2 regions of the Savagea faecisuis genome follow, and region 1 is predicted to be linked to the other one. Evidence: predicted binding sites of a transcription regulator. Region 1 holds the regulator's gene; the other holds the start of a gene.
The links. The regulator LexA, encoded in region 1, represses DNA repair genes until DNA is damaged. The targets are predictions, from matches to a motif close to CGAACATATGTTCG.
Positions count from the first base shown of each region.

Region 1 (4,439 bases):
AGAAGGCATCCCGCACCATTTATTCGACTATTTAGAGCCGGAAGCGTCATTTTCAGTGAGTGACTATCAAAAGCTCGTCCGTCAAACGATCGATGACATTCAAGCGAGAGGAAAGCAAGCGATTATCGTTGGAGGGACGGGTCTTTACGTTCAAGCAGTTTTGTATGATTTTCAATTTACAGAACAAGCGACGGATGAAACGGTTCGTGAAGCGTACGAACAGCGAGCAACTGAAGAAGGTTTAGACGTACTGTATGCGGAACTTGTTGAAAAAGATCCCGAAAGTGCAAAGACGATTCATCCGAACAATAGCCGCCGCATCATTCGGGCGCTCGAAATTTATGATACGACAGGGCGAACGAAAGGAGAACATGAGCAAGAGAAGGGACAAGATGTCGTTTATCCTCATTTGCTCGTAGGCTTGCAGTGGGAACGAGCGCATTTATATGAGCGCATTAATACACGGGTTGAGCTCATGGTCGAAGAAGGGTTAGAAGCGGAAGTAGAAGCGCTTTATAAAAAAGGATTAAAAGATGCTCAATCGATGAGCGGCATCGGTTATAAAGAATGGATTCCTTACTTTGAAGGGAAGCGTACGAAAGAAGAAGTCGTATCACTTATTCAACGCAATACACGGCGCTATGCGAAACGTCAAATGACATACTTCAACAATAAAATGGACGTCCATTGGCTCGATGCTACATCTCCGATGGAGCAAAAAATAACAGAAATCATTAGACGTCTTCAGGAAGAATGAGGTAAAATGTCGTATAGTACGAAAAATCGATAGGAGGAGAGCAAATGACGACACAAAATATGCAAGATGTTTTTTTAAACAGCTTACGTAAAGAAGGCATTTTTGTCACAGTATTTTTAACGAACGGTTTTCAGTTAAAAGGGATTATTAAATCATATGATAACTACACAGTGTTGCTTGAAACAGATGGTAAACAGCAATTAATTTACAAGCATGCCATTTCTACATATGTCCCAGCAAAACCAGTATTGTAAATAGAGAAAAGGATGGTCAACGATGATGATTCAACCATTTGATGCGCGTTTGATGGAGCGCGTCGACGAAATGGAAAAACAAATTGAACCGTATACGAAAGAAATGGAGCGCATCGCTTTTCATAACCAACGTAAAGTGCTTGCCGCTTTCAGTAAGAACAAAGTGAGCGACTTCCATTTGAGCGGCTCAACAGGATACGGATATGATGATAACGGACGAGATACACTGGAACAAATTTATGCGGATACGTTCGGAGCAGAAAGTTGTATCGTCCGTAACCAAATTATTTCAGGGACACATGCGATTGCGATTAGCTTATTCGGCGTATTACGTCCGGGCGATGATTTATTGTACATTACAGGAGAGCCGTACGATACGCTCGCTTCCATTGTAGATGGTGGCGAAGAAGATACAGGTTCTTTGAAAGATTACAATATCGGATACCGTCATGTTGAATTGACAGAAGACGATAATGTCGATTTCGACGCAGTACGCGCAAGCATTACAGACAAGACGAAAGTGATCGGCATTCAACGTTCAAAAGGATATTCAGATCGTCGTTCATTCACGATTGCAGAAATTGATGAAATGATTCAAGAAGTGCGTAAAATGAAAGAAGATGTCATTATTTTTGTCGACAACTGTTACGGAGAATTTGTAGAAGAATTCGAACCGACACAAGTAGGCGCGGACTTAATGGCGGGTTCTTTAATTAAAAACCCAGGTGGCGGACTTGTGCGAACAGGTGGATACGTTGCAGGACGGGAAGATCTCGTAAATCGCTGTGCATACCGTATGACTTCTCCTGGTCTCGGTCGTGAAGCGGGCGCTTCTTTAGATACATTGTTAGAAATGTATCAAGGCTTTTTCTTAGCTCCTCATATCGTCAGCCAAGCGGTAAAGGGCGCTATTTTCACAGCGGCTTTACTCGAATCATTCGGCATGAGCACGACGCCTTCGTACAAAGCGAAGCGCACAGATTTAATTCAATCGGTCAACTTCCAAACACCGGAGCAAATGATCGGATTTTGTCAAATGATTCAACAAAACTCGCCAGTTGATGCGCATTACGCACCAGAACCATCGTACATGCCGGGCTATGCGGATGATGTGATCATGGCAGCAGGAACATTCATTCAAGGGTCAAGTATTGAATTGACAGCAGACGGTCCAATTCGTCCACCGTATACAGCGTATGTTCAAGGCGGTTTAACGTATGAGCACGTCAAAGCGGCTGTTCTTTCCTCTGTCGAACAACTAATTGAAAAACAAATGATTCAACTATAAATAAAAAATCCTTTACGCAAAATTTGCGTAAAGGATTTTTTTAATGGAATGTGCGGAACACACCGACAACTTTACCTAAAATTGAAACGTTCGGCAAAATGATCGGATCCATTGAACTGTTTTCAGGTTGTAAACGGAAATGGTTATTTTCTTTAAAGAAACGCTTCACGGTCGCTTCATCTTCATCTGTCATCGCAACGACAATCTCTCCATTTTCAGCTGTCATCTGTTGCTTCACGATGACATAGTCCCCATTTAAAATACCTGCTTCAATCATACTTTCACCTTGAATTTCAAGCATGAATAATTGCGAATCCTTCGTTCCGAACGTATCCGGAATCGGGAAGTATTCTTCGATATTTTCAATCGCATCGATCGGTGCACCAGCTGTCACTTTGCCAATGAGTGGTACGTGAATGACTGGAGATTTCAGCTCTTCGATTCCATGTGGATCGAGCACTTCAATCGCGCGTGGTTTTGTAGGGTCACGGCGGATAAATCCGCGCTTTTCTAAACGGTCGAGATGTCCATGAACAGTTGAGCTAGAAGCGAGTCCAACCGCTTCGCCGATCTCTCGGACAGAAGGTGGATAGCCTTTCTCTCTTACTTCACTTTTAATGAAATCTAAAATGCTTTGTTGACGTGCAGTAATTTTTTTCATGGAATTCCTCCCTTACTATTTTATAAAGCGATTATAACATGTGTTCGTATGCAAGGCAAACAATAGTTCGTAAAATCTGTTGACAAATACGAACGCACTTTCTATAATGAGAACATACATTTGCGAACAAACATTCTTTCGGAGGGATTTCAATGAAATATATTCAACAATACAGTTATTTTTTTATGTTAAGCATCGTGTTATCATGTATAACAATGATCGGTTTGTATATAGATAGCCAAGCGACGAGCGAGCAAAGAGGAGAACAATTGGAAAACCCAATGCCTTCTATCGTGCAGCAAGAACAAATTTTATTGAATCAAGAAATTGCCTATTATAAAAAAGAAGAGCGAAAGGACGGAAATCGAAAGTGAAAAAAGCGGTTATTTATTGTCGAGTGAGCACAGAGAAAGAACAACAACAAACGTCATTACAGCGCCAAAGAGAAGAACTGCTTGAGCTTGCAAAATCGATGGATTATAAAACAATCGCCGTATTCGAAGACGAAGCGAGCGGTTATGACGTCGAACGTGACGGTTTAATGGATTTATTGGAATGTTTAAAAGAAGAGCGAGTCGATGCCTTATTTATTCAAGATGAGACACGCATCGGGCGGGGACATGCGAGAATTGCGATTTTGCATTTGCTAGAGAAGACGAACACGACGCTCATTACAAACAGCGATCAAGGTCCTTTCGTACTATCGGATATGGAGGCGATGGTGCTTGAGATTTTAGCGGTCGTGGAAGAATATCAGCGTAAAATTCACAATGCGAAAATTAAACGTGGAATGAAGCGAGCAATCGAACAAGGATATCGACCGGAACTGAATTTGAAAAATCGCGGAAACCCAGAAGGGCGTGCACGTTTAACAATTCCGATTGAAGAGATCGTCTCTTTGCGCAATAAAGGGATGACATTTGATGAAATTACGACCGTCTTAAATGGGCTAGGATATGAAGCGAGTAAAGCGACGATTCATCGCCGTTACAAAGAGTACGAAAAAGAGCAAGCGTAAGTAGTTGCACTTTTCTCCAATATTGTATAACGTCTACATAGTGAAAAATATTGGAGGAATGAAGACATGTTATCACCAGATAAATTACAACGAATTAACGAATTAGCTAAAAAAGCGAAAACGACAGGATTATCAATCGAAGAGGCAAAAGAACAGACGTCTCTTCGCAAACAATATTTAGAGACATTCCGCAACACGATGCGCGACACGATTGAACATGTGAAAATTATCGATCCGGAAGGAAACGATGTCACTCCTGAAAAAGTGAAGGAAAAACGTCACAATAATTTGAATTAACGGGATAGACATTGTATTTCGACGTCGAATTGACTAAACTAATACATGATAGTTCTAATAATGTTCATATGTGAAAGGATGTACAAAACTGATGACAAAAGAAAAAGATCAATTAGCGATTAATGCGATCCGTACATTATCGATTGATGCGATTGAAAAGGCGA
Region 1 is NZ_JBHTJF010000022.1:332,313-336,751, forward strand. It holds gene miaA (tRNA (adenosine(37)-N6)-dimethylallyltransferase MiaA) at 1-757, shown strand, start outside; gene hfq (RNA chaperone Hfq) at 802-1,011, shown strand; gene ACFQ0V_RS06390 (methionine gamma-lyase family protein) at 1,034-2,299, shown strand; gene lexA (transcriptional repressor LexA) at 2,340-2,960, opposite strand; gene ACFQ0V_RS06400 (hypothetical protein) at 3,113-3,334, shown strand; gene ACFQ0V_RS06405 (YneB family resolvase-like protein) at 3,331-3,978, shown strand; gene ACFQ0V_RS06410 (DUF896 domain-containing protein) at 4,045-4,275, shown strand; gene tkt (transketolase) at 4,367-4,439, shown strand, end outside.

Region 2 (4,439 bases), on a different contig from region 1:
TTTGTCCGCATACATCACGACATAACCGTTCGAGTTACGCGCTGCTCGACCGATCGTTTGAATAAGCGAACGTTCCGAACGTAAAAATCCTTCTTTATCTGCATCTAAAATCGCCACGAGCGATACTTCCGGTATGTCAATTCCTTCACGCAATAAGTTAATCCCGACGAGTACGTCATACGTTCCGAGACGTAAATCTCGTATAATTTCAATACGTTCTAACGTTTTAATTTCAGAATGTAAATATTGCACTTTAATGCCGAGCTCTTTTAAATAATCGGTTAAATCTTCACTCATTTTTTTCGTCAATGTCGTAATTAATACACGCTCATTTTTTTCAATGCGCGCATTAATTTCTCCGACGAGGTCATCGATTTGTCCATGAATCGGACGCACTTCTACAACGGGGTCTAACAAGCCGGTCGGTCGAATAATTTGTTCGACCATTTTCGGTGTATGTTCTAATTCATACGGGCCTGGCGTCGCTGATATGTACATCGCTTGGTGTACGTGTTGCTCAAACTCTTCAAACTTCAACGGACGGTTGTCGAGTGCGCTCGGTAGACGGAAACCGTGATCGACGAGCACTTGTTTACGCGCTTGGTCTCCGTTATACATGCCTCGAATTTGAGGTAATGTAACGTGACTTTCATCGACGACGATGACGAAATCATCCGGGAAATAGTCAAGCAATGTGTACGGTGTCGCGCCCGCTTCACGCAACGTTAAATGGCGTGAATAGTTCTCGATTCCCGAACAAAATCCCATCTCTTTCATCATTTCTAAATCGTAACGTGTACGTTGTTCTAAACGTTGAGCTTCCAGCAATTTTCCTTCTTCGTTTAATACGGCGAGACGTTCCTCTAATTCTTTCTCAATATTAATAATTGCCTTTTCCATCTTTTCAGAACGGGTGACGAAGTGAGAAGCCGGATAAACGGCGATATGTTCACGATCGCCGATAACCTCTCCCGTCAGCGCATCCACTTCTCGTATACGGTCGATTTCGTCTCCGAAAAATTCGATGCGAATACAATGTTCATCGCGAGATGCAGGGAATAGTTCGACGACATCCCCACGCACACGGAACGTTCCGCGCGTAAAGTTTATATCGTTGCGCGTATATTGAATGTCGACTAATTTACGAAGCATCTCATCGCGTCCAATTTCCATTCCGACGCGCACTGAAAACACGAGCTCCTTATATTCTTCTGGATTCCCGAGTCCGTATATACAAGAGACAGAAGCGACGATTAACACGTCTTGCCTCTCAAATAAAGCACTCGTCGCCGAGTGACGCAATTTATCAATTTCATCGTTAATGCTTGCGTCTTTTTCTATAAAAGTATCCGTCTGCGGCACATACGCTTCCGGCTGATAATAATCGTAATAACTGACGAAATATTCGACCGCATTATTCGGAAAAAACTCTTTAAACTCACTGTACAGTTGCCCCGCTAACGTTTTGTTATGAGCGATGACTAAAGTAGGTTTGTTAATTTCCTTTACAACATTGGATACGGTGAACGTCTTTCCTGTTCCCGTCGCTCCAAGTAACGTTTGATGCTTTTCGCCCCGTTCGATTCCAGCGACTAACTCGCGAATCGCTTGCGGTTGATCTCCCGCTGGCTCGTAAGGTGACACTAACTCAAATCGTTCAGACAATCGAATCACTCCTTCATTCACATAGTTCTATTTTAACACACTTTTTACGAACGTACGTTTTTTAACTCTTCCCTCTTTCCGTATGAAAAAACATAAAAAAACGGCTGAATCTCCCCTAAGATTCAACCGTTCTCTATGTATGAGCGCTGCTTTGCTTGCACAAAACAGCGTTTTTTCACTTTTCCTCGATCGTCCCCAACAATTGAGTGTAATGTTGAAACGCTTCAACATCTCGTTCATCCAATGCTCGATCAATCAACCCTTCAATACGAGCGATTGTTTGTTCATGATGAACAGATTGTAAAAATAAATCCGTGTAAATGTCTGAAAGCAATTGATTCGTTTCTTCCTGAAATTGTCTCTGCGCAGTAGTCGGTAATTGTTTGTAAAAATATTTGTTCTCCATTCCCATCACCTCTGTCAGCTTTTTTCTATTATAAAAAAACTTTTTACGAATTGCAATCAATTTTTCTGAATATTTCGTTTTTAGTACAAACAACCTACCAATAATAGGTAGATTGTTCGTGTCATGACTTCGGTCTTGTCGAAAACATCGTTATGCCGCTAATCGCTTGTAAAATGACGAATAACAATAAACCTTCTGCCATTTTATCCCGTACGAAAAACGCGATGATGACGATAATAAATATTTGAATCGTTCCGAGTTGAAAAACAATTTTCTCGACTGCATCTCGACGACCTTTCTGTTCGATTGGAAACAGTCTGTCCATTTTGAAATGTTTCGTCTGACTTAAATACGCTAACAATTGGCTGACGAGCGCAAACTGCAAACTCGATACGAAGACGATCATTAATAGATGAGATTCAATGAAAGCGACTCCGAATGCCATTAAGACGAACAGTCTTAAATAAAGACGAAACAGTTCATCTGTCCTTACAAATGTACGACTCAATAAGTATTGGAAGCTTTTCTCCTTTTCAAAAGGCTTCGATGCCGTCATTAAAAACGATGCGTATGAACGACGGCGCACTTTCCCTTGAATGTGCGGAACGTCTGTAAACAAGTTCGCAAACTGATAAAAGCGCATCATTCGATTGTTTTCGAGCGCGATAAAATGATCGAATGGAAATGGCTCTGTCGCTGCACGTTTTTTCCAAACGCCTTGCGATACGTATCCGTATACGATGACGACGATCGCCACCACGACATACCAACTCGTCAACAAAGCGTAAATGAGCGCCCAACTTAATACGTAATGCGCGATATACAGCACATACATATGACGTCCACGATGACTATGGCGATAATACCATTCACCATGCGTCAATAAAAAATGCCAAACGAATAATGAAGCTAAAAACAACAACATTTCCAGTGGCGCAAACGCATATTTCGTATTGATGAGCGGAAGTAATACAATCGCCGTTACGACCGGTAAAATAAATTTCGTACTTACCGTCCATCTAAGCGATGCTTGCGTATACGTCGTCAATTGATGTTCTAAAGGTAAAAAGTAGACAGCGTCCGCTTCCCGAAACAATGTCGCAGGATTTCGAAAAATAAATGTGAGCGCTAATAAAGTCGTCACGACGAGCGCGACAGGAAACTCTTCAGGTATCACTTTCAACCATTCGCTGTACGCTAGACCTCCCGCTCCTAAAGCGAAGACGATGACGATCATTAAATGTCCCGTAAAGACGTATTTTAAATATTTTTGCGTCTCCATTTGGTATTCAGCGAAGCGGCGTTTCCAAATGCTTTGTAAACTATCCATTGGCCTGCTCCTTCGTCATCGCAATGTACAAATCATCCAATGACGCACCTTCCATGCCGAAGCTTGCGCGCAAATCATCCATCGTTCCGAACGCTTTCACACGTCCTTCATGTAAAAAGACGATTTTGTCACAATACTTTTCCGCTGTCGATAACATATGGGTCGACATTAACACAGCTGCTCCACCACGTTTGCGCTCTTCGATTTGCTCTAACAACGAATGAATGCCGAGCGGATCGAGTCCGACAAACGGTTCGTCGATAATATACAAAGCGGGATTAACTAAAAACGCACTCATGATCATCACTTTTTGACGCATCCCTTTTGAAAAATGCGCCGGGAACCAACGGAGTCTTTTCTCCATATGAAATTCTTCCAACAACGCTTTCGAACGAACGATGTAATCATCTTCCGATAAACCGTACGCCATCGCTGTCAATTTCAAATGCTCTTCTAGTGTTAACTCTTCATATAAGACAGGAGTTTCTGGTATGTATGAAAACGACTGACGATATCCTTCCATATTGCCTTCTAATGTGTGCCCTGCAATTTCAATCGTTCCAGCATGTTGACGCAATAAGCCGATAATATGTTTAATCGTCGTACTTTTCCCTGCTCCGTTCAAACCGATCAAGCCGACTAACTCTCCTGCTTCTACTTCAAATCCTAAATGATGCAAGACAGGTTTTCGTGTATAACCACCTGTCACATCTGTTAATTTTAAAACCGCCATGGGATCCCCTCTCTTCCTTTCTTCATTTTAACAAATGTCATCGGAAAGTTACATTGATACAAAGACGTTTACCAAGTTTTATGCTACACTGAAGATAGATAAAAACGAATAAAAGGAGTGGTTGAGATGGTTTCTTGTATTTTCTGTAATATTATTAACGGTACGATTCCGAGCGAAAAAGTGTATGAAGATGAGCACGTTTATGCATTCATGGACATTACACCTGTTGCGAAAGGTCATTTACTACTCATTCCGAAAGTCCACCGTGAAAACGTTTACGACATGATGGAAGACGAAGCGGCAAA
Region 2 is NZ_JBHTJF010000041.1:19,980-24,418, reverse strand. It holds gene uvrB (excinuclease ABC subunit UvrB) at 1-1,665, opposite strand, end outside; gene ACFQ0V_RS11965 (IDEAL domain-containing protein) at 1,841-2,071, opposite strand; gene ACFQ0V_RS11960 (ABC transporter permease) at 2,193-3,401, opposite strand; gene ACFQ0V_RS11955 (ABC transporter ATP-binding protein) at 3,394-4,134, opposite strand; gene ACFQ0V_RS11950 (HIT family protein) at 4,261-4,439, shown strand, end outside.
Region 2: uvrB (excinuclease ABC subunit UvrB) is a predicted target of LexA. The motif match lies at 1,713-1,726, and genes of this name have one in related genera.